One region of the Xanthobacter lutulentifluminis genome, then DNA from elsewhere that is predicted to be linked to it. Evidence: predicted binding sites of a transcription regulator. Region 1 holds the regulator's gene; the other holds the start of a gene.

Evidence for each region. The regulator LexA, encoded in region 1, represses DNA repair genes until DNA is damaged. The targets are predictions, from matches to a motif close to TGTTCNNNNTGTGTTCNG.
Region 2: the regulator LexA is predicted to act here: its motif matches at 7,523-7,540, upstream of V5F49_RS14065 (helicase-related protein).

The regions. Positions count from the first base shown of each region.
Region 1 is NZ_CM195525.1:38,737-57,355, reverse strand. Features, by position in the region: partial or broken gene V5F49_RS00335 (MerR family transcriptional regulator) at 1-98, opposite strand, end outside; gene V5F49_RS00330 (integration host factor subunit alpha) at 215-532, opposite strand; gene V5F49_RS00325 (beta-ketoacyl-ACP synthase III) at 743-1,717, opposite strand; gene plsX (phosphate acyltransferase PlsX) at 1,714-2,784, opposite strand; gene V5F49_RS00315 (YceD family protein) at 2,924-3,436, opposite strand; gene V5F49_RS00310 (ubiquinol-cytochrome C chaperone family protein) at 3,433-3,996, opposite strand; gene V5F49_RS00305 (outer membrane protein assembly factor BamE) at 4,245-4,718, shown strand; gene tpiA (triose-phosphate isomerase) at 4,799-5,563, opposite strand; gene V5F49_RS00295 (peptidylprolyl isomerase) at 5,717-7,612, shown strand; gene trpE (anthranilate synthase component I) at 7,627-9,138, shown strand; gene V5F49_RS00285 (anthranilate synthase component II) at 9,304-9,942, shown strand; gene trpD (anthranilate phosphoribosyltransferase) at 10,032-11,066, shown strand; gene trpC (indole-3-glycerol phosphate synthase TrpC) at 11,063-11,854, shown strand; gene V5F49_RS00270 (DUF2147 domain-containing protein) at 11,993-12,424, shown strand; gene moaC (cyclic pyranopterin monophosphate synthase MoaC) at 12,608-13,096, shown strand; gene V5F49_RS00260 (molybdopterin molybdotransferase MoeA) at 13,141-14,355, shown strand; gene lexA (transcriptional repressor LexA) at 14,461-15,171, shown strand; gene V5F49_RS00250 (ComEC/Rec2 family competence protein) at 15,471-17,720, opposite strand; gene gltX (glutamate--tRNA ligase) at 17,962-18,619, shown strand, end outside.
Region 2 is NZ_CM195525.1:3,066,135-3,076,733, reverse strand. Features, by position in the region: gene dapD (2,3,4,5-tetrahydropyridine-2,6-dicarboxylate N-succinyltransferase) at 1-453, opposite strand, end outside; gene V5F49_RS14090 (peptide chain release factor 3) at 525-2,132, opposite strand; gene V5F49_RS14085 (hypothetical protein) at 2,173-2,586, shown strand; gene V5F49_RS14080 (hypothetical protein) at 2,599-3,168, opposite strand; gene fdxA (ferredoxin FdxA) at 3,471-3,806, opposite strand; gene V5F49_RS14070 (RNA-binding S4 domain-containing protein) at 3,889-4,164, opposite strand; gene V5F49_RS14065 (helicase-related protein) at 4,179-7,445, opposite strand; gene V5F49_RS14060 (creatininase family protein) at 7,815-8,609, shown strand; gene V5F49_RS14055 (NUDIX domain-containing protein) at 8,829-9,476, opposite strand; gene V5F49_RS14050 (ABC transporter ATP-binding protein) at 9,473-10,599, opposite strand, start outside.

The DNA of each region.
Region 1 (18,619 bases):
AAGCGCAGCACATGCTGGGGCAATTCGAGGTCGTCGGCGACCTCGCTGATGGTCCGGAAGGCGTCCGGAGCTTTCTCCGTCTCGCGCGCGTCGCCCACCTTCACTCCCGCCTCGTCAGGCCGAATCGCTCATGGCCTCAACGGGAATCATAAGGTTGTTCGCACCGCGCGGGAAGTTCACGCACGGCTCGAACATGCGGCTCGTGCTGGAAAAGTCAGTCCTCGTCCGCGCCGTCGGCGGCGGTGCCGTTGATGCGATGCTTGAGGATGCTCGAAGGCTTGAACACCATGACGCGGCGCGGCTCGATCGGCACTTCCTCGCCGGTCTTCGGATTGCGGCCGACCCGCTCGCCCTTCTCGCGCACGACGAAGGAGCCGAACGAGGAGAGCTTCACCGTCTCGCCCTTGGCGAGGCAGTCGGCGATCTCCTTCAGCACCAGCTCCACGAGCTGCGCGGATTCCGTGCGCGACAGGCCCACCTGCTGATAGACGGCCTCGCACAGATCCGCCCGCGTTACCGTCCGACCAGCCATGTGTCTCCCCGGCCCCAGAAAGATCGCGCAGCCCCGCCGAAACCCTCGGCCGACGGACCTGGTTCCCAAATCGTGATGAATTTTAACAGAGTAGGCTTCAAGAATGTGACGGATACAACGCCGCACTCTCCCCATAGGCCAGCATGCGCCAGGGCAGGATGCAGCGCAACCTAGCTTCCGCCGGCGAGATCGGTCAACGGCTGATGTGCGCTACCAGCGCAGCAGCGCCGATCCCCAGGTGAATCCGCCGCCCATGGCCTCCAGCAGGACAAGATCACCTTTCCTGATGCGGCCGTCCTTCGCCGCCGCGTCGAGCGCGAGCGGGATGGAGGCGGCGGAGGTGTTGCCGTGGCGGTCCACGGTCATCACCACCTTTTCGGGCGCGATGCCGAGCTTCTGGGCGCTGGCGTCGATGATGCGGCGGTTGGCCTGGTGCGGCACGAACCAGTTGATGCTCTCGGCGCTCTCGCCGGTGGCGGCGAAGGCATCCTCGATCACGTCGGTGATCATGCCCACCGCATGCTTGAACACCTCGCGCCCCTCCATCCGCAGATGGCCGACCGTGCCGGTGGAGGACGGCCCGCCGTCCACGAACAGCTTGCCGCGATGGCGCCCGTCCGAGCGCAGGTGCGTGGTGAGGAGGCCGGCGCCGTGCGCCTCGTCCGCCTGCACCGCCTCGAGCACCATGGCGCCTGCGCCGTCGCCGAACAGCACGCAGGTGCCGCGGTCCTCCCAGTCGAGGATCCGCGAGAAGGTCTCGGCGCCGATCACCAGCGCCCGCTCGAACGCGCCGGACTTCAGGTAGGCGTCGGCGGTCGCGAGGGCGAACACGAAGCCGGAGCACACCGCCTGCAGGTCGAAGGCGGTGCCGCGGGTGATGCCGAGCTCGGCCTGGACCGTCACGGCCGTGGCCGGGAAGGTCTGGTCCGGCGTCGCGGTGGCCAGCACGATGAGATCGATGTCGGCGGCGGAGAAGCCGGCGTCGGCCAGCGCGCGCTCGGCCGCCTTCAGCGCCAGCGCCGAGGTGAACTCGCCCTCGGCGGCGATGTGGCGCTGGCGGATGCCGGTGCGCTGCACGATCCACTCGTCCGAGGTGTCGATGCGCCGGGCAAGGTCCTCGTTGGTGAGAACCTGCGCGGGAAGGTAGGACCCGGTGCCCCGGGCGACGGACCTGATTGAGCTCACGATTGCCCTTCCGCCCCCGCGGTCTGGGGCCGGCGTTCCGCGTTGTCCGGCGCCGGTCTGCCCACGAGGCTCTTTTCGATGCGCGCGAGAAGCTCGTGCCGCACCATGTCGTAGGCGAGATCGACCGCGGCGGCGAAGCCCTCCGCGTCGGTCCCGCCGTGGCTCTTGATGACGATGCCGTTGAGGCCGAGGAACACGCCGCCGTTCGACCGGCGCGGATCCATCTTCTCCTTCAGCACCCGGAACGCGTCCCGCGCGAACAGATAGCCGATGCGCGCGCGCAGCGTCCGCCCCATGGCCGCCCGCAGGTAGGAGGCGAGCTGCTTGGCGGTGCCCTCGGCTGTCTTCAGCGCGATGTTGCCGGCAAAGCCCTCGGTCACCACCACGTCCACCGTGCCGGCGCCGATGTCGTTGCCCTCGACGAAGCCGTGGTAGTTCACGCCCACGCCATCCTCGCGCAGGATGCGGGCCGCCTCCTTCACTTCCTCGACGCCCTTGATCTCCTCGACCCCCACGTTGAGCAGGCCGACGGTGGGGCGCTCGAGGTCGAACAGGACGCGGGCCATGGCCGAGCCCATGATGGCCATCTCCACCAGGCTCTTGGCGGTGGCGCCGATGGAGGCGCCCACGTCCAGCACCACGGTCTCGCCGCGCAGGGTCGGCCAGATGGCGGCGATGGCGGGACGGCTGATTCCCGGCATGGTGCGCAGGTTGAAGTTGGCCATGGCCATGAGCGCGCCGGTGTTGCCGGCGGAAACGGCGACGTCCGCGTCGTGGGTCTTCACCGCATCGATGGCGCGCCACATGGACGACTTGTAGCGGCCGCGGCGCAGGGCCTGGCTCGGCTTGTCGTCCATGCCCACGACCACCTCGGTGTGGACCACGCGGGAGGCGGCGGCGAGCTTGGGGTGGCGCTTGAGCACCTCGTTCACCCGCGTCTCGTCGCCATAGAGGAGATAGGCGATGTCCGGGTGGCGCCCGAGCGAGATTTCCGCCCCGGCAAGGACCGTCTCGGGTCCATGGTCGCCGCCCATGGCGTCGAGGGCGATGCGGACGGGTGCGGTCATCTCGGGCGTGTGTCCCTTCGGGTCTCTTGCAGAACGCTTCATGCAGCGCGGCCGGCAGAGCCGGACCAGCGCCGTCGCGGAGCGCGGACAATAGCGTCTCGCGCCCGCATCGCAACCGCCCCGGCGCCGGGGCGCGGCGTCACTTCGGGTCCTTGAGGCGCGACAGCGCGGAGAAGGGCGAAGCTGCCGCAGGGTCTTCCGCGGGCGGTTCGAATACCGCGCCGGGCTTGCGCGGGTATGGATCGACCCCCAGCGCCAGGAACTCGCCCACCAGCGCGCCGGCGTCGATGCGCCCGTCGACGATCTCGTCCGGCGGATCGATCTCGTTCTCCTCGTCCTCGGGATCGGCCGGCGGGGCGGTCCCGGGCGGGGCGAAGAGCACGTCGATCTCCTCGGAGAGCGGCGCGTCGAAGGCTTCCAGCGTCACGCCGCAGGTCTGGCGCACGGTGCCGGCGAGGCGGCCGGTGACGCGCACGCCCTGCGCGCCCTCGGGGGCGAAATGCAGGCGGGCCTTCAGATCCTCCACCGCCAGCACGCCGGCATGGCGGGCCAGTGCGGCGCGAGCCGCGGCGTCGGGCGCAAGCTCGAGGTCGAGGCCGTGGGGTGGCAGCTCGATCACCAAGACGGGGTGGGAATAGGGCAGATCGGTCATTCTCGGGTCTCCCCGCGCGCGGGCTCGGGCCAGGCCAGCTCGCCGCGGGCGAAGCTGTCGCCGGGCGTTCCGGCGAGGCGGGTGGCGGCGGCGCGCACATAGGCGGCGAGCGCCTCGGCGTCGGGAGAGGCCGGCGCATCGTCGGCGGCATAGACGTTGCGCATCAGCGCAGCGGCGAGCACGCCGCCGTCGCCGGCTGCGAGCGCGGAATCATAGGCGGCGGCACGGCCGTAGAAGGCCTCGCCGATCTTCTTCATCTTCTTGGGCACGGAGAGGTCGCCCACGCCCAGCTCGCGCAGGGTGCGGTCCATGTCGGCGGCGAAGGTATCGAAGATCTCCTGCGACATGGCGCGCTCGGTCTCATCGCCATCCTTGAGGCGGTGGCAGGCGAGTACCGTGTGCAGGAGCAGCATCTCGAACCGGCCTTCCAGCGTATCGGGAACACTGAAGTCGGTGTAGAAGTCCGCCCGCCGCGACTGTGCCACGATCGCGCCATACAGGCGCTCAATGGTCGAGCGCGCGGTGGCGCGGGTCTTGGACGAGCGAAACAGGTTGAACATCGCAGATCCGGGGCGAGGCGTTCCAGCAGTGGGTCGGGCAATCGGTCCAGCGGCGTAACGCGCCGCCGGCCTCGTGGCAAGGGGCGGCGTGGCAAGGGGCGGTGTGGCAGGAGGCGGTCCGCGTCGCGGTCGTCCCGGTCCCCTGCCCGCCGGCGCGGCCGACAGCATGCGCAGGCCGGGTTCGGGCTGCCGAACGCCGGATGACGGAACAGATGGGGATGCGTGTGGCGTCACAAGGGATGAAGGACATGCGGAGCGGCAACGCAACCGGCAAGGCCGCGGTGGCGGCGCTCGTCCTCGGGGCGTTCGCGCTCGCCGGGTGCGGCGAGATGGTGACCGGCAGCGGCAGCAGCGTCTCGGGCATCACCCGCACTTATCAACGCGGCTACCAGCTGGCCGATGGCGCGCTGGACCAGATCCCGGTTGGCTCGAGCCAGGAGCAGGTGCTGCTGGTGCTCGGCACGCCCTCCACGGTCGCCACCGTGAACGGCGAGGCCTTCTTCTACATCTCGCAGACGGCGCAGAAGGTGGCCTTCCTGAAGCCGGAGATCACCGAGCAGAAGGTGCTCGCGGTCTATTTCGACAAGAACAAGCGCGTCAGCCGGGTCGCGCAGTATGGCATCAAGGACGGCAAGGTCTTCGACTTCGTCTCCCAGACCACGCCCACCAGCGGCGAGGAGCTGAGCCTCGTCCGCCAGTTGATCGGCCTCGTGACCTTCTGAGCGCGGCCGGCGGGGCATTGCCGCGCCGGCACCTCTCGCGGATCGTCCGGAAGGCCCGGCGCAATGCCGGGCCTAAGGCGTCAGGCCCCCGGCACCGCGCGGGCGATGGCGAGGAAGTCCGACGCCTTCAGGCTGGCGCCGCCCACCAGCGCGCCGTCCACGTTCGGCACCGCCATCAGCACCGCCGCGTTGTCCGGCTTCACCGAGCCGCCGTACAGGATGCGGATGCCCTCCCCCTCCAGGCCGAATCGCTCGATCAGGATGGCGCGGATGGTGCCGTGGATCTGCGCCACGTCCTCGGGCGTGGGCGTGCGGCCGGTGCCGATGGCCCAGACCGGCTCGTAGGCGATGACCATGTTGGCGGCGGTGCAGCCCTCGGGCACCGATTCCCGCACCTGCCGCGTCACCACCTCCACCGCCTCGCCGGCGTCGCGCTCTTCCGCCGTCTCGCCGACGCAGACGATCGGGACGAGGTTGCCGGTCCAGGCCGCGTGCACCTTGCTCATCACCACCGCGTCGCTCTCGGACAGGTTGGTGCGCCGCTCGGAGTGGCCGACGATGACGGCTTCCGCACCGGCATCCTTCAGCATCTCGGCGGAAATGCCGCCGGTGTGGGCGCCGCCCGGCCGGGGATGGCAGTTCTGACCGCCGAGCATCACCGGCGTGCCGGCGAGGCGTTCGCCGGCCGGAATGAGGAGGGTCGCGGGCGGGCAGACGAGCAGGTCGGCGCGCGCCTGCAGGGCGGCGTCATAGCCGGCGGCCATGGCGTCGATCTCGGCAAGGGAGCATTTCAGCCCGTTCATCTTCCAGTTGCCGGCGATCAGGACACGGCGCGACACGGCCATTGAACAACACTCCTCTCTCAAGCTGGGCCCGGCTCTAGCAGACCACTTTCGCGGCAAAAAGGCATCAAGATGCGGCGTTGCGGGAGCTGGACCGCCTCACTATCATGCGCCGCTTTCGCGCCGGACACGGCCAAAACGAGAACGAACCGTCGCATGGTACTTCAGACCCTCCGCAAGGGCGCTTCCGGCTGGATCGCCAAGATCTTCCTCGTGGTGCTCACGCTCTCCTTCCTGGTGTGGGGCATTGCCGACGTGTTCCGCGGCATGGGCGCCACCAGCGTCGCGAGCGTCGGCTCAACCGAGATCTCGGCCGATGCGTTCCGCCGCCAGTACCTCGACCAGCTGCAGAACATCAGCCGCCGCGCCGGCCGGGCGATCACGCCCGACCAGGCGCGCGCCTTCGGTCTCGACCGGCAGATCCTCAACCAGATGATCGCCGACGCGACGCTGGACGAGCAGGCGCGCCGGCTCGACCTCGCCGTCTCCGACGCGCAGATCGCCAAGCAGATCGCCGATGACCCGAACCTGCGCCCGCCCGGCGCCGCGAGCTTCGATCCGGCCTATTTCCAGCAGCTGCTGCGCTCCAACGGCCTGACCGAGCAGCGCTATGTGGCCAGCGAGAAGCAGCGCGCCGTGCGCGACCAGCTGCTGCAGTCGCTGGGCGCGGGCGTCGCCGTCCCGCAGGTGCTGGTGGATGCGGTGACCCGGTTCGAGGGCGAGGCCCGCACCGCTTCCTACGTGCGCGTCACCCCGGCCGCCGCCGGCGCCCTGCCCGCCCCCACGGATGAGCAGCTGCGCGCCTATTTCGACGCCCACAAGGTGACGTTCCGCGCCCCCGAGTTCCGCAAGGTGTCGGCGCTGGCGCTGACCCCCGCCACCATCGCCGCCTCCGAGACCGTGCCCGACGAGGAGGCCAAGGCCGACTACGAGCGCAACCTGTCTCGCTTCGGCCAGCCGGAGCAGCGCGAGGTGCAGCAGATCGTGTTCGCCAGCGTCACCGATGCCATGGAGGCCGACGCGAAGATCAAGGCCGGCGCCACCTTCGCCGACATCGCCGCCGCCCGCGGCCTGACCGCCGCCGACACCGATCTCGGCCTCGTCGCCCGCTCGGCGATTCTCGACCCGAAGATCGCCACGGCCGCCTTCTCCTTGCCCGACGGTGGCGTGAGCGGGCCGGTGGACGGCCGCTTCGGCACGGCGCTGGTGCATGTGGCGCGCGTCGTCCCCGGCCGGCAGGCGCCGTTCGAGGTGGTGAAGCCGCAGATCGTCGCCGACCTGAAGCTGGAGAAGGCCAAGCGCGCCCTGCTCGACATGCACGACAAGGTGGAGGACGAGCGCGCCTCCGGCTCGACCCTCGCGGAAACCGCGCAGAAGCTGAGCCTGAAGCTGCAGGTGATCGACGCCGTGGACCGCTCCGGCCGCAATCCGGACGGCCAGACGGTGGACGTTCCCGGCGGCTCCGACGTGATCGCCGGCGCCTTCGCCGCCCAGCCGGGCGTGGAGACCGACACCGTGCAGCTGCCGCAGAACGGTGGCTTCGTCTGGTACGAGACCAACGCCATCACCCCCGCCCGCGACCGCACCTTCGAGGAGGCGCGCGCCGCCGTCACCACCCGCTGGACCGAGGCGGAGACGGAGAAGGCGGTGGAGGCCAAGGCCACCGCCCTGCTCGACAAGGCGAAGGCCGGCACGCCGCTGGCCCAGGTGGCCGCCGAGGCCGACCTGCCGATCCAGATCGCCGAGAACCTGCGCCGCGGCCGGGCCGAGGGCCCGTTCAGCGCCGAGAGCGTCGCCAGCGTGTTCGACGTGAAGGAAGGCGGCTTCGGCATCGCCCTCGCCGCCACCGAGCCGGACCGCATCGTGTTCGAGGTGACGAAGGTGCTGGTGCCCCCGCCGGCCGCCGACAACGCCCGCGTGGTGGCCGAGCTGTCGCGCCAGCTGCAGAACGACGTGCTGATCCAGTATCTCGCCGCGATCCAGAAGGAGATCGGCGTGAAGGTGAACGACCGTCTCTTCGCCCAGGCCGTGGGCGCGGGCGCGGCGAACTGAGGCGGGAGAGGCACGTGAACGCTCCCACCGATTTCGATCTGTTCGCCGCGCGCTACCTGAAGGGCGAGGCGCAGGTGGTCTCCACCACGCTGGTCGCCGACCTGGAGACGCCCGTTTCCGCCTTCCTGAAGCTCGCCGGCGACACGCCCAACGCCTTCCTGCTGGAATCGGTGGAAGGCGGGCAGGCGCGCGGGCGCTATTCCATGATCGGCCTGGAGCCGGACCTGATCTTCCGCGCCACCGGTCCGGTGGCCGAGATCAACCGCACCCCCGCTACCGACAAGGACGCGTTCGAGCCCTGCGCCGCCCCGCCGCTTCAGGCGCTCCGGGCGCTCTTGGCCGAATCCGCCATCGACCTGCCGGAGGGCGCCCCGCCCATGGCGGCCGGCGTGTTCGGATACCTCGGCTACGACATGGTGCGGCAGATGGAGAAGCTGGCCCCGGCCAAGCCCGATCCCATCGGCGTGCCCGAGGCCCTGCTCATCCGCCCCACCCTGATGGTGGTGTTCGACGCGGTGAAGGACGAGCTGACCGCCGTCACCCCGGTTCGCCCGCGCGAGGGTGTCTCCCCGCGCGCCGCGTTCGAGGCGGCGCTGGAGCGGCTCGACACCGTGGTGGCGGGCCTCGAGCGGGCCATCGCCCACCCGGCGCCCGAGCCGTTCCACGGCGCGGTGGAGCAGGTCTCCAACACCCGGCCGGAAGAGTTCCGCGCCATGGTGGACGCGGCGAAGGAATACATCCGCGCCGGCGACATCTTCCAGGTGGTGCTGTCCCAGCGGTTCGAGAGCGCCTTCACCCTGCCCTCGTTCGCGCTCTACCGGGCGCTGCGCCGGGTGAACCCCGCGCCGTTCCTGGTGTACCTCAACTTCGACGGCTTCTCGGTGGTGTGCTCGTCCCCCGAGATCCTGGTGCGGCTGCGCGACGGCAAGGTCACCATCCGCCCCATCGCCGGCACCCGCAAGCGCGGCGCCACCCACGCCGAGGACGAGGCTCTGGCGCAGGAGCTGCTCGCGGACGCCAAGGAGCGGGCCGAGCATCTCATGCTGCTCGACCTCGGCCGCAACGACACCGGCCGCGTCTCGCAGATGGGCACGGTGAAGGTCACCGATTCCTTCTTCATCGAGCGCTACAGCCAGGTGATGCACATCGTCTCCAACGTGGAAGGCACGCTGGATCCGCGCTTCGACGCACTGGACGCGCTGGCGGCGGGCTTCCCCGCCGGCACGGTCTCCGGCGCGCCCAAGGTGCGGGCGATGCAGATCATCGACGAGCTGGAGAAGGACAAGCGCGGCATCTATGCCGGCGCCATCGGCTATTTCGGCGCCAACGGCGAGATGGACACCTGCATCGTGCTGCGCACCGCCATCGTCAAGGACGGGCGGATGTATGTGCAGGCCGGCGCCGGCATCGTCTATGACAGCGTGCCGGAGAGCGAGCAGCAGGAATGCGTGAACAAGGCCAAGGCCCTGTTCCGCGCCGGCGAGGAAGCCGTCCGCTTCGCCGCCCGCGCCGGCAAGGGGCAGTGAGGTGAAGGTGGTGGACGTGATCCGGCATGAGCGATGGTGAAGCCGCCCGGCTGATCGCCCGGCCGTGCCCGGCCGGAGCGGGGTGGCATTGACCCCGCGCCATTCCTCGCCTTAACACCCGCCAGACCCGCCCGTTCCGGGGTGCGCGGGTTCCGGAGCCTCAAGATGTCCGCCACCGAAGGAACTGCCGCAGACCCGCATTCCCCCCGGGTCACGCTGATCGATAATTACGACAGCTTCACCTACAACCTCGTCCATTACCTGGGCGAGCTCGGCGCCACCGTCACGGTCCACCGCAACGACACCGTGAGCGTCGAGGACGTGCTGGCCGAGAAGCCGGACGCCATCGTGCTCTCCCCCGGTCCCTGCACCCCCAACGAGGCCGGCATCTGCCTCGATCTGATCGCCAAGGCAGGGGACAAGGTGCCGATCTTCGGGGTCTGCCTCGGCCACCAGTCCATCGGGCAGGTGTTCGGCGGCGACGTGGTGCGCGCGCCCACCCCCATGCACGGCAAGATGAGCGAGATCCACCACGCCGGCAAAAGCGTGTTCCGCGGCCTCAACCATTCCTTCCAGGCGACGCGCTACCATTCGCTGATCGTCGAGCGCGGCACCCTGCCGGATCAGCTGGAGGTGACGGCCGAGACGGCGGACGGGCTCATCATGGGCCTCGCCCACAAGACCCTGCCCATCCACGGGGTGCAGTTCCACCCGGAGAGCATCGCCTCGGAGAACGGGCACGCGCTCCTGCGCAACTTCCTTCAGATCGCCGCCGACTTCAACGCAGCCAAGGCGAAGGCCTGAGGCGCGACCGGCTCACACATGGCCCCGGCGGCAGCGAAGGCGCGGCCGGGCAATGGAGAAAGGCCCGGCGGCCGCGCTGGGAACGAGACATGGACCAGTTCAAACCGCTCATCGGCAAGGTGGCGACGGGGGCAAGCCTCTCCCGCGACGAGGCCGCTCTGGTGTTCGACCGCATGATGTCCGGCGAGGCCACCCCCTCGCAGATGGGCGCGCTGCTCATGGGGCTGCGCGTGCGCGGGGAGACGGTGGAGGAGATCGCCGGCGCGGTCTCCGTCATGCGCTCCAAGATGCTGCCCGTGGAGGCGCCCGACGAGGCGGTGGACGTGGTGGGCACAGGCGGCGATGCGTCGGGCTCCTACAACATCTCCTCCTGCGCCTCCTTCATCGTCGCCGGCGCCGGCGTGCCGGTGGCCAAGCACGGCAACCGGGCGCTTTCCTCCAGGTCCGGCGCGGCGGACGTGCTGGCGGCGCTGGGCGTGCGGATCGATCTCGATCCGGCCGGCATCTCCCGCTGCATCGCCGAGGCCGGCATCGGCTTCATGTTCGCGCCGTCCCACCATCCGGCCATGAAGCACGTGGGGCCGACGCGCGTGGAGCTCGGCACCCGCACCATCTTCAACCTGCTCGGCCCGCTCTCCAATCCGGCGGGCGTGACGCGGCAGATGGTGGGCGTGTTCGCCAAGTCCTGGATCGTGCCGCTGGCGGAGGTGCTCAAGACCCTCGGCTCGCGCAAGGCGTTCGTGGTGCACGGCGCCGACGGGCTGGACGAGATCACCATCTGCGGCGCCACCGACATCGCCATGCTGGAGGACGGGCGCATCCACACCTTCACCGTCACGCCGGAGGACGTGGGCCTCAAGGTCCATCCCACCGACGCGCTGAAGGGCGGCGATGCGGCTTACAATGCGACCGCCCTGCGCGCCGTGCTGGACGGGGCCGAGGGAGCCTATCGCGACGTGTCGATCTTCAATGCCGCCGCTGCGCTGGTGGTCGCCGACCGGGCGAAGGACCTGAAGGAGGGCGTGGAGATGGCCCGTGCCAGCCTCGACACCGGTTCGGCCCGCGCGCGGCTGGAGCATCTGGTGGCGGTCTCCGCCAAGGTGGCGCCGGAGGTGGCCCAATGAGCGACATCCTGACCCGCATCGAGGCCTACAAGCGCGAGGAGATCGCCGCCGCCAAGCGCGCCCGCCCGCTGGCGCAGGTGGAGGCCGCGGCCCGCTGCGCCCCGCGCGTGCGCCCGTTCGCCGGCGCCATCGACCAGAGCCTCGCGGAAGGCCGCACGGCGCTGATCGCCGAGATCAAGAAGGCGAGCCCCTCCAAGGGCCTCATCCGCGCCGATTTCGATCCGCCCGCGCTGGCCCGCGCCTATGAGCGCGGCGGCGCCACCTGCCTCTCGGTGCTCACCGACACGCCCTCGTTCCAGGGCTCGCCGGACTTTCTGAAGTCCGCCCGCGCGGCGGTGAGTCTGCCGGTGCTGCGCAAGGACTTCATGTACGACACCTACCAGGTGGCGGAGGCCCGCGCCTGGGGGGCTGACTGCATCCTCATCATCATGGCCGGGGTGGACGACGCGCTTGCCCGCGACCTTGCGGACGCCGCCGCCGCCCATGGCATGGACGCCATCGTCGAGGTGCATGACGCCGCCGAGCTGGACCGCGCGCTGGCCCTGCCCTGCCGGCTCATCGGCATCAACAACCGCAACCTGCGCACCTTCGAGACCACGCTCGAGACCTGCGAGCGCCTCGCCCCCCGCGTGCCGAAGGACCGCATCGTCATCGGCGAGAGCGGCATCTTCACCACGGCGGACGTCGCCCGGCTGGCCGGGGTCGGCATCGGCACCATCCTCGTGGGCGAGAGCCTGATGCGGCAGAGTGATGTCGCATCCGCCACGTCCCAGCTCCTTGCGACCTAGGCTTGCCGTATAGGTCAACTTCGTCCTTAATGCCTCCACGGCCCGCGAGAGCACGCCACGCCCCGGACTGATTGTCCCGCAGCCAGTCCGGGCGCTGCGATCTCTCCAAGCGAGAGGCCGGAGATATGGGAGGAGTTGATGGTGGTGAACTTCGTGAAGCGTGTTGCCCTGGGTCTCGTCGGCGCCGCCTGCCTGGCCGCCCCGGCGCTGGCGGCCGATCCGACCGGCCTGTGGCAGACCCCCTCGCGCGGCGGTCAGGTGGAGATTTCCAAGTGCGGCGCCAGCCTGTGCGGCCGCCTCATCTCCTCCGAAGGCCTGAAGGCGGACCCTGCCCTGAAGGATGTCAACAATTCCAACGCCGGCCTACGTGACCGTCCGCTGAAGAACCTCACCATCCTCACCGGCTTCTCCGGCGGCCCGAAGGAATGGACCGGTGGCAGCATCTACAATGCCGAGGACGGCAAGACCTATTCCGGCTCGATCACGCTCGACGGCGACAGCACCCTGAAGCTGCGCGGCTGCGTGGTCGCGCCCCTGTGCAAGACCCAGACCTGGACGCGCCTGCGCTGACCCTCCGGCCCGCACCGGGGAGTGGCCGCCCGGGAGCCAAGCCTCCCGGGCACCAGCCGGAGCGCGCACGGAGCGCGGGCGGATGCGGTGAAGCGTCCCCACCCCTCCAGCGCGGTGGACATGGCCGGCGCGCGGCGCCATCTTCCCGGCTCCGACGACTCTTCCGGGGCCTCTTCGCGCGCCATGGCCAACCTGACCCACATCGACGAGCAGGGCGCCGCCCGCATGGTGGACGTGTCCGACAAGGCCGCCACGGTGCGCGAGGCGCTGGCCGAGGGCATGATCGCCATGGCGCCCGAGACGCTGGAGCTCATCCTGTCCGGCAATGCCAAGAAGGGTGACGTGCTGGGCGCGGCCCGCCTCGCCGGCATCATGGCCGCCAAGCGCACCCATGAGCTCATTCCCCTCTGCCACCCGCTGATGCTCACCAAGGTGGAAGTGGAGATCGAGCCGGCCCCCGCCCTGCCCGGCCTCAGGATCGCGGCGCGGGTGAAGACGAGCGGACAGACCGGGGTGGAGATGGAGGCGCTCACCGCCGTCTCCGTCGCCTGCCTCACCATCTACGACATGGCCAAGGCGGCCGACCGCACCATGCGCATCGAGGGCATCCGCCTGCTGGAGAAATCCGGCGGCCGCAGCGGCGATTATCGCGCCGGACCCGCCGCCGGCTAAGCCGCGGCCATCACCACAAGACCAGCCACGGGGAGACGGCGGCAATGGCGCTGATGAGCGTCGAGGAGGCGAGCAGCCTCATCACCGAGGGCGTCCTGGCGCTCGGCGTGGAGGAGGTGCCGGTGGCGCAGGCCGCCGGCCGGGTGCTGGCGCGCGACCTGCCCGCCCGGCGCACCCAGCCCCCCGCCGACATGTCCGCCATGGACGGCTACGCCGTGCGCGCGCCCGACATCGCCGCCACTCCCGCCACCCTGCGCGTCATCGGCGAATCGGCGGCCGGCCGGCCGTTTGCCGGAGCGGTCGGGCCCGGCGAGGCGGTGCGCATCTTCACCGGCGCGGTGGTGCCGCCCGGCGCCGACACGGTGGTGATTCAGGAAAACACCGCGCGCGAGGGCGATGTCGTCACCACCACAGCTCCCACGGCGGCCCTGCGCAACGTGCGCCGCACGGGATGTGATTTCTCCGCCGGCACGCCGGGCCTCACCGCCGGACGGCGCCTGACCAGCCGCGATATCATGCTGGCTGCGGCCATGGACCATGCGACCGTGCCGGTGGCCCGCCGGCCCCGCGTCGCGCTGCTGCAGACCGGGGACGAGCTGGTGCTGCCGGGGCAGGGCTCGGGCAGCGACAGCGAGATCGTCGTCTCCAACGCCTTCGGCCTCGCGGCGCTGGCGCGGCAGGCGGGGGCGGAGGTCGAGGACCTCGGCCTTATCCGTGACGATCTTTCCGCCATCCGCGCGGTGGTGGCACGGGCGCTTTCCGGGGCGTTCGATCTGGTGGTCTCCTCCGGTGGCGCCTCCGTGGGCGACCATGACCTGGTCGGCCCGGCCCTGCGCGCGGAAGGGGTCGACCTCAGCGTCCACAAGATCGCGCTACGTCCCGGCAAGCCGTTGATGTTCGGGCACAGGGGCGCGGTGCGGGTGCTGGGCCTGCCGGGCAATCCGGTGTCCTCCCACGTCTGCGCCATGGTGTTCCTCGTGCCGCTGGTGCGAGCGCTGCAGGGTGATTCCGCGCCGGGCCCGCGCACCCTGCCCGCCCGTCTGGCGGTGGACGTGCCGGCCAACGACTGGCGGCGCGATTTCGTCCGCGTGCGGCTCGATCGCGATGTTTCCGGCGCGCTCGTCGCCACGCCCTTCCCCTCGCAGGACAGCGCCATGCTGAGCGTGCTTGCCGCTGCCGATGGCCTGCTGATGCGCCCGCCGCAGGCGCCTGCCGGGAAGGCCGGCGACCCGTGCGAGATCATTCCCTTCGACGACTGAGGCGATCTTAACTGTGCGTTCACCCCTTGCGGAACACAAAAGGAACAGATAAAGACTGTTCATGATTTGTTTCGCGCCGCGGCCGGCGCCGGCAGGGGGCATGAGATGCTGACGCGCAAGCAATATGATCTGCTTCGCTTCATCCATGAGCGGCTGAAGGAAACCGGCGTTCCCCCTTCCTTCGACGAGATGAAGGAGGCGCTGGATCTGCGGTCCAAATCCGGCATCCACCGCCTTATCACGGCGCTTGAAGAGCGCGGTTTCATCCGTCGCCTGCCCAATCGCGCCCGCGCGCTGGAAGTGGTGCGCCTGCCGGACAGCGTCGCCCCTGGCCTTGGCGCGGCGCGCGCTTCCAATCGGGGCTTCTCGCCTTCGGTCATCGAGGGCAGCCTCGGCAAGGTCCGCCCCGCAGCGGAGGATGACGAGGCCGGGCCCGTCGTCACCGTTCCGGTCATGGGCCGCATCGCCGCCGGCTCCCCCATCTCCGCCATCCAGTCGCGCAGCCACACCCTCAACATCCCGCCCGAGATGCTCGGCAATGGCGAGCATTTCGCCTTGGAGGTGCGCGGCGACAGCATGATCGAGGCCGGCATCCTCGATGGCGACACGGTGCTGATCCGCAAATGCGATTCCGCCGACACCGGCGACATCGTGGTGGCGCTGGTGGACGACGAGGAAGCCACCCTCAAGCGCCTGCGCAAGAAGGGCGCCTCCATCGCCCTGGAAGCCGCCAACCCGGCTTATGAAACCCGGATCTTCGGTCCCGACCGGGTGCGCATCCAGGGCCGGCTCGTCGGGCTGATGCGACGCTATTGAGTTTCGATCTCCTGCCGTTGAAGCGGCGGGCGGGCGAGACGGGGTGAGAGGCGTCGCGTGCCATGCTCAACGGGGCGCGTCCTGTCGGAAGCGCCTCTCACCCCTCCCCCCTATTCACATGAGTCTGCGTTCAGCCCTGTCCGTCCGGTTGCGGAGGAGAACGCATGCGCGGCCATCTGCAGTGGATCGGTGCCGGCCTTGCACTGCCGGTGCTGCTCATCCGGGTGCTGGTCACCGTCGTATCCGCCGCCCTTGGAGGTGCGGTCGGTGGCAGGGGCTCCTTAGGTCCGTTCTTGGGTTCAGGGTGCCCGGGCGTCGGTCTCCGATGGCGTGTCGGTCGCCGGGGAAGGCTCGTCCGGTTCCGGGGGAAGACGCGGCATCCAGGGGCGTTGCGTTGCGGGTCGGCGGGTCGGCTCCATGTGCCATGCCCCGTCGCGATGGTGGAGGGCGACGGTGCCGGTGCGCGACAGGGTTTCCGGGGTGAACACGCGCGCCGGGCACTCACGTGGGGGCGGGTCGCGGGTCACCACTACCGTGGCCTCGAGGCAATCGGCCTCCAGCCCCTCGGCGCGGCGCGAGATGGCAATGGTGCCGCCGCCCGGAAGGGGGGCCGTGCAGCCGAGCGGGTCGCAGGTGAAAAGCGCCTGCAGGCCGGCATCGGCTGCCCGGCGGCGGTCGCCCTCCCGCGTCAGCCATTGCTCCGCCGTCAGGCGCTGGGCCCGCGCGTCGAGAATGGAGAGCCGCCCGTCCGGGCCGCGCACGGCGACGGTCCGGGCATCCGGCGCCACCAGCACGTCGGGCCGTGGCGCCGGGCCAGACACGGCGAGGGCGAGGGCCGCGGGTACCAGCGCTGCGGCCGACAGCAGCCCGCGCAGCAGGCACAGGCACAGCAGGGCGAGGCTCATCAGGGCCAGTGCCGGAGCGCTCACGAGATCGGCGCGCAGGTCCGCCCCCGGCAGGGCGGCGACGCGATCGGAGACGGCGACCATGATGTCGATGCCCTTGCCCATGACCGGCCAGGCCACGTGGTCCCAGCCGAACGGGATCAGCAGCACCCCGATGAGCCCGAACGGCATGACGAGGAAGGACACCGCCGGCATGGCGGCGAGGTTGGCGAGCAGCCCGTAGGGCGCGAGCCGCTGGAAGTGGTAGATGCCATAAGGTGCGGTCGCCAGTCCCGCGACCAGCGATGTGAGCGCGGTCCCTCCCGCCAGCACCAGCAGCCACACCGCCCCATGTCCCAGCCACCCGTCGGGCCGCGGCAGCGCGCGCAGCGGGCGCAACCGTTCATAGGCGGCGATCAGCGCGAGGGTCGCGGCGAACGACATCTGCGTTCCGGGGTCCAGGACCGCCTCCGGCGTTGCGGCGAGCACCACCACGGCAGCGACGCCGACGGTGCGCAATGTCAGCGCCGGGCGGTTCATCAGGATGCCGGCCAGCACCAGGGCGGTCATGACGAACGAGCGCTGGGCCGGCACGTCGTTGCCCGACAGCACGAGGTAGGCGGCGCTCCCCAGCATGGCCACCAGCGCGGCGGCGGACTTGATGGGAAAGCCCAGCGCCAGTGCCGGCACCAGCGCCAGGGCGCCGCGCATGCCGGCGAACAGCGTTCCGGCCACGAGCGCCATGTGCAGGCCGGAGATGGACAGGATGTGGGTGAGGCCGGAGACCCGCATGCTCTCCTCGACCTGCGGAGCGATGGCGGAGCGGTCACCGGCGACCAGCGCCACCGCGATCTCGGCAGTCTGGCCGCCGAGCACGGCGCGGATCCGCCGCGCGAGCGCATCGCGCGCCGCGTCCACTGCCATGGCGACGCGGACCGAGAACGGCGGCTCCCCGGCGGTCGTCGGCTTCGGACGGCCGAGGCCGTAGCCGACGCCGCCGATCCCCGCGAACCAGGGCGCCCGGCCGAAATCGTGCGCCCCCGGCATGGCGGGGCCGAGCGGCGGCAGCAACTGGGCGAGCTGGCTGACGTGCGTGCCCACCTGCGGCGCCCAGCCGCGCCGCAGCGTCAGGCGGACACGCGCGGGGACCGGATCGAGCCCCCGCACCGGGCCGGGATCGAGCCGCAGCACGATGCGATCGCCGGACACGCGATGCTCCACCCGTTCCACGTATCCCGAGAGCCGCACGGGGGTCCGGGGCGGTTCGGCGATCTCGTGGCGGACCAAGGCGGTGCGCACGGTGCCGGTGGCGAAGCCGCCGGCCACGGCCGAAAGCGCGATGAGGACACGGAACGCTGCTGGCCGCGCTCGCAGCGCCATGGCGCCGCCCGCCAATGCTGCCACCAGCAGCAGGGTGGCGAACAGCGATGGTTCCTGCGCCGCGCCGAAATAGAGCAGGATGCCGAGCGCAAAGCCCACCGGCAGCCACAGCACGAGCCGTCCGGAATCCAGTTCTGCCCGCAGGTCAGCGCCCAGCCGCGCCGCGATCGCTGCGCCGAGGCGGGAGAGACCGAGCGGCGCGGTCCGGATGGCGACGGCGCGCGCGCCGGCAACGGCCGCGCGAGCCCGCGCCCGGGCGCCTTCCGCCGGTTTCCCCCACGCCATGCCCGTCCCCGCTCCGGGCAGCCGGCGCCACTCCGCCTGCCCGGGCCGCCCGCGCGCCGCCCCATGCGGGCGCGCCATGTTCCTTGTGCCGGACGCCTATGCTACACGGGCGCCGTCCAAGTGCCACGCCGTGCCGCGGCACGGCCCGCGGCCCTGGCCATCCCGCGTCCGCGCTGCTCCGCCGCCGTGTCCGCCCCCGCGGATCGTGCCTGTTCGAGTACCCCCATTTTCGAGCGCCCCCATGTCGCAGATCGTCACCCGCTTCGCCCCCTCGCCCACCGGCTTCCTGCATATCGGCGGCGCGCGCACGGCCCTGTTCAACTGGCTCTATGCCCGCCACACCGGCGGCAAGATGCTGCTGCGCATCGAGGATACCGACCGCCAGCGCTCCACCACCGAGGCCATCGACGCGATCCTGGAGGGCCTGTCCTGGCTCGGCATCACCTGGGACGGCGATCCGATCTACCAGTTCGCCCGGGCCGACCGGCACCGCGCCGCCGTTGAGGACATGCTGGCCCGGGGCAACGCCTATCGCTGCTATGCGACGCCGGAGGAGCTCGACGAGATGCGCGAGCTGGCCCGCAAGGAGGGCCGCCCGCCGCGCTATGACGGCCGCTGGCGCGACCGCGATCCCTCCGAGGCGCCGAAGGACCGCGCCCCGGTCATTCGCCTGCGCGCCCCGCAGGACGGCGAGACCGTGATCGAGGACATGGTGCAGGGCACCGTCACCTTCCCCAACAAGGACCTCGACGACCTGGTCCTGCTGCGCTCCGACGGCACCCCCACCTACATGCTGGCGGTGGTGGTGGACGACCACGACATGGGCGTCACCCACGTGATCCGCGGCGACGACCATCTCACCAACGCGGCGCGCCAGACCCAGATCTACCGCGCGCTCG
Region 2 (10,599 bases), 1.8 Mb from region 1:
CCAGGTGTCCACCATGGTGCCCTCGCCCACATGGGCGCCGAGGTTCACGAAGGAGGGCATCAGCACCACATTGGGGGCGATGAAGGCGGAGCGGCGCACCACGGCGCCCGGCACGGCGCGGAAGCCGGCGGCGCGGAACTCCGTTTCACCCCAGGTGGCGAACTTGGAGGGCACCTTGTCCCACCAATGGGCGCCGCCGGGGCCGCCGGGAATGGCTTCCATGTCGTTGAGGCGGAAGGAGAGCAGCACCGCCTTCTTGAGCCACTGGTTCACCGTCCACGCGCCGTTGGCGCCCTGCTCGGCCACGCGGGCGGCGCCGCTGTCGAGCAGGGTGAGGGCCTCGTTCACCGCATCGCGCACGGCGCCGGTGGTCGAAAAGCCGATCTCGGCGCGCTTCTCGAAGGCGTCGTCGATGATGGCGGAAAGGGCGGCAAGGCGGGCGGCGTCGGCCATCGAGTCCTCCGGTCAGGGGCATCGGGGCGGCGTACGACGCGCCCCGCTTCATGCAGGATGGGAAAGGGGAATCAGCCGCGTTCCTTCACGGCCACGAACTTCAGCTTGGGCCACTCCTCGATGGCGCGGTCCAGCACCCACTGGCTGCGGGCGAGGTAGACCGGCGCATCGTCGCGGTCCCGCGCGGTGGAGGAGCGGCTGGTCTCGAGGAAACGGTCCACCTCGGCCCGATCGCCGACGATCCAGCGGGCGGTGACGAAGGAGGTGGTCTCGTAGCGGATCGGCACGCCGTATTCCTTCTCCAGCCGCGCGGCGAGCACGTCGAGCTGGAGGGTGCCAACCACGCCGACGATGGGGGCGGGGTCGTTCACCGGGCGCAGCACCTGCACCACGCCCTCCTCCGCCATGTCCTGCAGCGCCTTCTGCAGCTGCTTGGCCTTCATGGGGTCGGACAGCAGCACCCGGCGCAGGATTTCGGGGGCGAAATCGGGCAGGCCCTCGAACTTGATGCTCTCGCCCTCGGACAGGGTGTCGCCCACGCGAAGCATGCCGTGGTTGGGGATGCCGATGATGTCGCCGGCCACCGCCTCGTCCACCGTCTCGCGCTCCTGGGCGAAGAAGAAGATGGGGTTGGCGATGGCCATGTTGCGCTTCTCGCGCGGGTTGAACAGCTTCATGCCGCGCTTGAAGCGGCCGGAGCACAGGCGCACGAAGGCCACGCGGTCCCGGTGGTTGGGGTCCATGTTGGCCTGCACCTTGAAGACGAAGCCGGAGACGAGATCCTCCGCCGGCTCCACGGTGCGCGCGCCGGCGGCCGAGCGCGGCAGCGGGCTCGGGCCCACCGAGCCGAGGCCGAACAGCAGCTCCGCCACCCCGGCCTCCTTCAGCGCCGAGCCGAAATAGACCGGGGACAGGTGCCCCTCGCGGAACGAGGCGAGATCGAACGGCGGCAGCACGCCCAGCGCCAGCGTAAGGCTCTCAACCGCCTCGTTGAGGATGCGCTCCTCCACGCCGTCGAGGCCGATCAGGTCCTCCGGCGCCTCGAACGGCACCTCGCGCACCAGAGGCCCGCCGCGCTCGGTGGCGAGCAGCGCACGCTTGTTGGCGATGTCGATGAGGCCGCGGAAGTCCACGCCCATGCCGATGGGCCAGGTGAGCGGGGTGAGGTCCAGCGCCAGGGTGGAGGACACCTCGTCCATCAGCGCGATGGGGTCGAGGCTCTCGCGGTCCACCTTGTTGACGAAGGTGAAGATGGGGATGTCGCGCAGGCGGCAGACCTCGAACAGCTTGCGGGTCTGGCTCTCGATGCCCTTGGCGGCGTCGATCACCATCACCGCCGCGTCGACGGCCGAGAGGGTGCGGTAGGTGTCTTCCGAGAAATCCGAGTGGCCGGGCGTGTCGAGCAGGTTGAAGACGATGCCGTCGCGCTCGAACGTCATCACCGATGAGGTGACGGAAATGCCGCGCTGCTGCTCGATCTCCATCCAGTCGGAGCGGGTGCGGCGGCGCTCGCCGCGCGCCTTCACGTGGCCGGCCATGCGGATGGCGCCGGAGGCAAGCAGCAGCTTTTCCGTGAGCGTCGTCTTGCCGGCGTCCGGGTGGGAGATGATGGCGAAGGTGCGCCGGCGGACGAAGTCGGGCAGAGTGGCCGCGGCCGGGGAAGAGGACTGGTCGAGCATGCCGCTATATAAGGGCAAACGCGCGGGGAATGAACCGGCGATGATGACTGTCCGAGCAGCTGGCGACATCGCCGGGACCGGCACCGACCGGACGCGACGCCGTCTCGCGGCCCTCGCGCTGATGGCGCCGCAATATTACGAGCAGGCGCGGCGCGAGGCCCCGAACGTCATCGTCATCGAGGTGACGAGGGTGGAGGGGCCGGGGCCGGAAGGCTATGGCAGCTGCAGTGTGCGCGGGGTGGTGGCGCAGGTGGAGCGCGGCGCCGCCTACACGCCGGGACAGACTGTCGCCATCGGCGTGCCCTGCGCCCGCGCCGGCGTGCAGCCGCCCATCGGCGGCACCATCTGGCAGGGCCTCGATGCGCTGAAGGCCGCGCCCTACGGCCGGGCCTGGCTGGACGGCGCGGGAAAGGTGGTGCTCTCACAATATGAGCGGCTGGACGCCGCGCCGTAGGCTGGGCGCCGCTCAATATTCGTCAAACCTGAAGAAATGGCCCCAGATGCGATGGACCGAGCGGGGAATGCCGTCTGATTCAGAAGAATCGCGCGGCACCATAGGACAACGCCCCTTGCCCTCCGCCGCGCACGGATCCTCCAAGGCGCCGTCGCTCTCGTCGTAGATGATTTTTTCGAAGTGGTTGGCCGTCACGAACAAGGACAGATCGCGGTCTTCCAGAACCAGCCGGACAGGCATGGTGTTCGGGTTGCGGGCGCGCCATTCGGCGATGCGCGCTTCATATGTGGGAAGGTAGAACTTGAACCTGAAATCGCGCGACGCCTCTGCAAGCGTCGGGACGCTGAGGACAGCCAGCACCAGCATGCCGGCGGCGAGAAGATGCGACACCGCCCTCCGCCACCGCCCGGTCACCAGGAACACGAGCGCCGCAATGCTGCCGTAGGCGAAGCGGCACACCCCCAGAAGGAGAAGCAGGGGAAAAGCGAGCCCAAGAACCACGACAGCGCGCTCGGAAAATTCGCCGAAAAACACCGTCAGCGCCAAGAGAAGACAAAGAGCCGCGCTCGGAGCCAGCGCCATCCACGCCCATCGGTCGCGACGATGTGAGGGTTGTCCCGCCGCAGGAGCCTGTTCCATGCCGGCTCAACCTCTCCGCCCAATTGCATCCGGAGCGTGTATAGCTGGGGCTCGACAGTGCGACCAGAGCCTGACGCCCACAACCAGGCGCCCTCGGACCCGGATGGCTCCTCTGGCGAACATCGGAGCGCAGGCGGGGGTCCGCCCGCATCCCTGTCGGAACCGGCGCGACGGGAGCGCACACGGGCGGCAAGCGCAGACCTTCGGGCCCGCCGCTCAGTCGCCCTGGCCGGACCGCTTCCCGTTCAGTCGCCCTGGCCGGGCTCCGGAGAGAACAGCTCGCCCTTGCCGGGCTTGCCGTCCCACTCCTTGGCGTCGGCCGGGGGATCGCGCTTGAGCGTGATGTTGGGCCACACCTTGGCGTATTCGGCGTTGAGCGCGAGCCACTTCTCGAGCCCGGGCTCGGCATCGGGCTTGATGGCCTCGGCCGGGCACTCGGGCTCGCAGACGCCGCAGTCGATGCACTCGTCCGGGTGGATGACGAGCATGTTCTCGCCCTCGTAGAAACAGTCCACCGGGCACACGGACACGCAATCCATGTACTTGCAGCGGATGCAGTTCTCGGTGACGACGTAGGTCATGGACAATCCCTTTCGGAGGGCTCCGGTAGCGCAGAGGCGCGCGCCGTGCAAGCGCGCGCGAGGTCGCGGCCCCGCAATCCCGTCACGCTTCTGTTATTTCATCGAAAAGCGCGCTGGCGGATGTAGCATCTCCCCGCCGCTCCGAAAAGCCGACAACGCGCAGAATGCGCACCTGCCGGTCGAGGGCGATGGTCAGCACCTGCCCCGGCCGGACGGCGTGCGCGGGGCTGGTCACCCGCGCACCGTCGAGCCGCACATGGCCGGCGCGCACCAGATCGGCCGCGGCCTCCCGGGTGCGCACCACGCGCGCATGCCAGATCCAGCGGTCGAGCCTCTGCCGCTCCGCCGGATCGGACATGGTGCCCCCCTGGCTCAGCCGCCCTTCTTCTCCGCCTCCAGCCGCGCCTTCAGCGCGGCGAGGGCGGCGAACGGGCTATCGGGGTCCGCCGGCTTGTCGCGCCGGCGATCCTGATGAGCGGGCCGATGCTCGGCGCCGCGCTGCGGGCGGTTGCCCTCCCCTTCCCGCTGGGGACGGGGCGGACGCTCGCCACGGGGCGGACGCGGGGGGCGCTCGCCCTCGGCCCCCGCCTCGGCGGACGGCTGCTCGGGACGGCGATGGGGCGGACGGCCCTCGCGACGCTCGCCGCCGCGCTCGCCTTCCTTGCCGCCTTCCCGGCCACCTTCGCGCCGCTCGCCGCCCGGGCGCCCGCCGAACCGGCGGCCCTCGCCCTGCGGACGCTCACGACGCGGCGCGCCCGGCGGACGGCCGGGACGCCACACCTCGATCATCTCCGGCTCGGCCGGCGCGCCTTCAACCACTTCCGGACCACCGGGAACGGCGGCCACACCCACCTCGGCCGCGCTCTCGGCGGCGGTGGGATCGCCGGTCGCCTCGACGACGGCAACGGCCGACTCGGCTTCCGCGGCGTCGGCCATGGCGGCCTCGGCCGGCTCGCCTTCGGGAGCGGCATCCACCGGCGCATCCGCCTCAACCTCGGGCGGCACGTCGCCCGGGCCCTCGGCCTCGGCGATGAGGGCCTCCGTCTCCGGCAGCGGCTCGGCGGCGACATCAGCCGGCGCATCGAACAGGAGGTCCGCCTCGATGGCGCCCTCGGGCAGCGGGGCGAGCTCCACCGGCGCCGCGGCGGCCGGGGCCTCCGGCTCGGGCGGCGGGGGCAGGCGGCGCTCCATGCGATAGCCCAGCGACTTCAGGATGGAGGCGAAATCCTCCCCCGAGCAGCCGGCGAGCGAGGTCATGCCCACGGTCACGGTGAAGCCGCGCCCGTCCACGGCGCCGGCCGGCTTGGGCCCGGCGGAGCCGGGACGCCAGGCGAGCGCCGGGCGGATCAGGTCGGCGAGACGCTCGAGGATGTCCACGCGCACCGCCCGCTCGCCGCACACGCGGAAGCCGACGGCCCGGTAGAGGCCCTTCTGGATCTCGTGATCCACCGGAATGGAGGTGCGCCCGGAGGCCGCGAGGTGCGGCAGCTCGTCGAGCCCCTTCTGGGCGAGGCCGCCATGCTTGAGCGCATAGAGCTCCGCCGCCAGCGAACGCGGGGCGGGCTTCAGCAGCGCCGGCAGATAGATGTGATGGGCGCCGAAGCGCACGCCATAGCCGCGCAGGGTGGCGCGGGCGGCCTGGTCGAGCCCCTTCACCTCCTCCGACACGCGGGCGCGCTCCAGCACGCCGAGACTCTCGACGATCTGGAAGGCGATGCCGCGGGCGATGCCGGTGACATCCTCGGCCGTGCCGAGCTTGATGAGCGGGCCGAGCAGCTTGTCCACATGGGCGGTCACCCACAGGGCGAGGCGCGCCTCCACCTGGTCGCGGGCGGGCCCCGTGAGGTGCTCGTCGGCGATGATCTTGAAGCGCGGCTTCAGGACCTCGTCGCCGGGGATGAGCTTGGCCACGGCCTCGCCGGTCCAGCGGATGGTGCCGTCGAAGGTGAGGACGAAGGCCTCGTCCACCGCCTGCGACAGGCGCTGGGCGCGCTGCTCGATCTCGCCGGCCAGAGCCTTCTGGGCGGCGGCGCGCAGGGCCTTGGCCTCCTCCCCGCCGGCGGCGGGGTCGGCGGCGAACTGGAAGCCGTGGAGGTGGCCGATGACGTGTCCCTCGACGGTGACGTCGCCGGTCTTGCTGATTTCAGTTTCGAGCATCGTGTTCTCTCGCAGGCGCCGCATGAGCACGCTGGTTCTGCGGTCCACGAAACGCTGGGCCAGCCTTTCGTGCAGCGCGTCGGACAGCTTGTCCTCGACCCCTCTCGTGACGCCTTGCCAGTGCTCCGGATCCTTGAGCCAGTCGGGCCGGTTGGCCACGAAGGTGAGTGTCCTCACCTGCGCGATCCGGTTCGACAACGTGTCGATGTCGCCTTCTGCGCGATCGGTCAAGGCGATTTGACGCGCGAACCAGTCGTCGGGGATGCGTCCTCCCCCCTTTATGTGCCCGAAAAGGGTGCCGACCAGCTCCGCATGGGCGCCCGGGGAGACCTTGCGATAGTCCGGAACCTGGCAGGCATCCCACAGCCGTTCCACGTCGGCCGGGCCGCCGAGACGGCCGGTCACCTCCATGTCACGGCTCATGATTTCAAGCACCGCAACGTCATCGGCGGTGGGCGCCCGGGTCAGCCCCTCCTCCTTCGGCAGCCGCGAGAGGCTGGCGAGCAGGGCCGCGGGCGACTGGAAATCGGCGACGGCGTTGCGCCACTGCAACACCTTGGCGGTGTCGAACGCATGCTCCTCCAGCCGCGCCACCAGCTCCTCCTCGAACGGGGGACAACGGCCGGTGGTGCCGAAGGTGCCGTCCCGCGTCGCGCGGCCGGCGCGGCCGGCGATCTGCGCCATCTCGGAGGCGTTGAGCTTGCGGTATTGCCAGCCGTCGAACTTGCGGTCCGAGGCGAAGGCCACATGGTCCACGTCGAGGTTGAGGCCCATGCCGATGGCGTCGGTGGCGACGAGATAGTCCACGTCGCCGGACTGGTAGAGCTCCACCTGCGCGTTGCGGGTGCGCGGCGAGAGCGCCCCCATCACCACCGCCGCGCCGCCGCGCTGGCGGCGGATGAACTCGGCGATGGAATAGACCTCCTCCGCCGAGAAGGCGACGATGGCCGAGCGGCGCGGCAGGCGGGAAATCTTGCGCTCGCCGGCAAACGTGAGGGTGGAGAGACGCGGGCGCGCCTGGATGGTGACGCCCGGCAGCAGCTTTTCCACCAGCGGGCGCATGGTGGCCGAGCCGAGCAGCAGCGTTTCGTGCCGGCCGCGCCGGTTGAGCAGGCGGTCGGTGAAGACGTGGCCGCGGTCGAGGTCGGTGGCGAGCTGGATCTCGTCGATGGCCACGAACGCCACGTCGAGATCGCGCGGCATGGCCTCCACGGTGGAGACCCAGTAGCGCGGCGCCTTCGGCTTGATCTTCTCCTCGCCGGTGACGAGGGCGACCTTGTCCGATCCCATCCGTTCGACGATGCGCTGGTAGACCTCGCGCGCCAGCAGCCGCAACGGCAGGCCGATGATCCCGCTCTCGTGGCCGAGCATGCGCTCGATGGCGAGGTGGGTCTTGCCCGTATTGGTGGGGCCGAGGACCGCGCTCACCCCCCGCGCCCTCACGGTGCGCGGCAGCACGGCCCATTGGGTGACGTCGTCCATCAAGCTCTCGGGGCGTCCGCTCTCGTGGGGGATGTGTAGCATATCGGGTCACCCCGGCCATGGCGAAAGGGGCGCACGCGAACATTTTGCGAACGCAAGGGGCCCGAATCGCTGCGGCGCCCGCGCTGCCGCCCGTCCCGTTTCGGCACAGCGCCGGCCGACGCGCGGAACGGCCACGGAACACACCGCGCCCGAATCGCGGCCTGTGGATAACAGCGTTCCGTTCTCCTCCCCGGCCCTGTCGGGCGCGGGTTACCGCCGCAAGCCGCCCGGCGTCACCCCGCCATCCCGGCCAGCCGCTTGACGGCACGGGCTTTTCCAGCCCATGGACAAAGGTCTGGCAGGCAGGCGCGGGTGGAGGAGACGGCGGTGTTTCTCAAGTGGGCAGAACTTTCCTCTCCGGCCCTCGCCGCCCTCGACAAGAACCGCCTCGTCGCCGTGCTGCCGGTGGCGGCGGTGGAGCAGCACGGGCCGCACCTGCCCCTCGGCACCGACCTGTTCATCGCCGAGGGCTATGTGCAGCGCATCGCGCCGCTGGTCCCGCGCGAGGTGGACGCGGTGTTCCTGCCGGCGCAGGCCATCGGCAAGTCGGACGAGCACATCTCGTTCGCCGGCACGCTCACCCTCTCCCCCGCCACCGCCATCGCCGCCTGGGTGGAGATCGGCCACAGCCTGGCGCGGGCCGGCGTGCGGCGGCTCGTCATCCTCAACGCCCACGGCGGCAACGTGCCGGTGATCGATCTCGTGGCCCGCACCCTGCGGGTGGACCACCGGATGCTGGCGGTCACCTGCTCCATGCACCGCTTCGGCTATCCGGTGGGCCTGTTCGACGACCATGAGCGCGCCCACGGCATCCACGGCGGGGAGATCGAGACCTCTCTGATGCTCGCCTTCCGCCCCGAGCTGGTGGACATGACCCATGCCGGCGATTCCACGCCCTACAGCGTGGCCATGGAGAAGGAGTTCGCCCGCCTGCGCGCCAACCATCCGGTGGGCTTCGGCTGGCTCGCCGAGGACCTGAGCGCCGATGGCGCCATGGGCGATGCGCGCGGCGCCACGGCGCTGAAGGGCGAGGCGGCGGCCGAATACGGCGCCCGCGCCTTCGTGGAGCTGCTGAAGGATGTTGCGTCCTTCGACCTGGAGCGCTTCGAGCACCACGTCTGACGCGGGCCGTTGCGGCCTCGGCCGCGCGGGAATGAACGTGCCCCCGTGCGTGGAGGGCGGGGTGGCGCGCGCTCAAGGCCATGCTCGTGCCGGGCACGCTGACCCGAACGATCCGGCTCAGGATCGGCCTCTCATGCCGCCTCGTGACTGGCGCCCGTCCGGAAGCCGGGCCACGCGCGGGTCCGCTCCCGGACGCCGCACCACCCGTCGCGCTTCGGTTCAGACCTCGCCGGCGCTCACCTGCGCCTGCGCCGCCGCGATCAGCTGCGGCAGGTTGGGCCGGTTCAGGGCCAGCCATTGCAGCGCCAGGATCAGGAAGCCGTTGACGCAGCGTCCGGCCGCCACCGCCGCCAGCGCCTCGTCCACCGGCACCGCGAACGGCTCGGTGCGCTCCGCCTCATGCTGCGCACCGGCGCGCTCCGGCAGCGCGGAGGCATCGAGGATGCCGAGATAGATGTGCGCGAACTCGTCGGTCAGCCCCGGCGTCGGCGTGAAGGTGAGCATGGGCAGCACCGCACGGGGCGCGACGCCGGTCTCCTCCACGCATTCGCGCACCGCCGCGGCCACCGGGTCTTCCCCCGGCTCCACCAGCCCGGCGACGATCTCCACCATCAGCCCGCGGTCGCGCACCAGATGGGCGCTGAGGCGGAACTGGCGGATCAGAACCACCGCGTCACGCGCGGGATCATAGCCCAGCACGCCCACCACCCGCCCGCCACGCACGATGTCGCGCACCTGCCGGTCGGTGGTGCCATCCTCATGATGAAGCGCGAGGCGGAAGCGCTCATAGGGACGGAAGCCCTTCGCCAGCAGCTCCGGCCCCTCCACATCCACCCGCGCGGGGCGGTCCTCCATCACATCGCTCATTGCCGCACCACGCCCTGTCCGGCGGTCTCCAGATTGAAGGCGGCGGCGAACAGCGCGCGCGTGTAGGCCTCCTTCGGCTGCTCGAACACGGTGCGCGCCGGCCCCTCCTCCACCATCTTGCCGTCGCGCATGACGAGAATGCGGCTCGCCAGCGCCGAGACCACGCGCAGATCGTGGGAGATGAACATGAAGGTCAGGTCGCGCTTGCGCTGGAGCGCACGCAGCAGGTCGACGATCTGCGCCTGCACGATCATGTCGAGCGCGCTCGTGGGCTCGTCCAGCACCACGAAGGAGGGCTCCAGCGCCATGGCGCGGGCAATGGAGATGCGCTGGCGCTGGCCGCCGGAGAACTCATGCGGGTAGCGGTGCCGGCTCTCCGGGTCGAGCCCCACGTCGCCGAGCGCCGCCACGACCCGTCCGTCCCGCTCCTTCGCCGAGAGGCCGCGCTGGTGCACCAGCAGCCCCTCCCCCACGATCTCCGCCACCGACATGCGCGGGGAGAGGGCGCCATAGGGGTCCTGGAACACGATCTGCATGTCCGAGCGGAGCGGGCGCATGGCCTTGAAGGACAGGCCGTCGATGCGCTGGCCGAGGAAGGTCACCGGCCCCTTCGAGGAGATGAGGCGCAGCAGCGCCAGCCCCAGCGTGGTCTTGCCCGATCCCGATTCGCCCACCACCCCCAGCGTCTCGCCGCGGCGGATGGCGATGGAGACCCCGTCCACCGCCTTCACGTGGCCCACCGTCTTGCGCAGGATGCCGCGCTTGATGGGGAAATGGACCTTGATGTCCTGCGCCTCCACCACCACCGGCGCATCGGGCGCCACCTCGGCCGGGTCGGGCTTCGGCTCGGCCTTCAGCAGCGCCTGGGTGTAGGGGTGGCGCGGATGCCGGAAGGTCTCCTCCGCCCCGCCCTGCTCCACGATCGCGCCCTTCTGCATCACGCACACCCGGTCGGCGATCTTGCGCACGATGTTGAGGTCGTGGGTGATGAACAGCATGGCCATGCCGAGCCGCCCCTGCAGCTCCTTCAGGAGCTTGAGGATCTGCGCCTGCACCGTCACGTCGAGCGCCGTGGTGGGTTCGTCGGCGATCAACAGGTCCGGCTCGTTGGCGAGCGCCATGG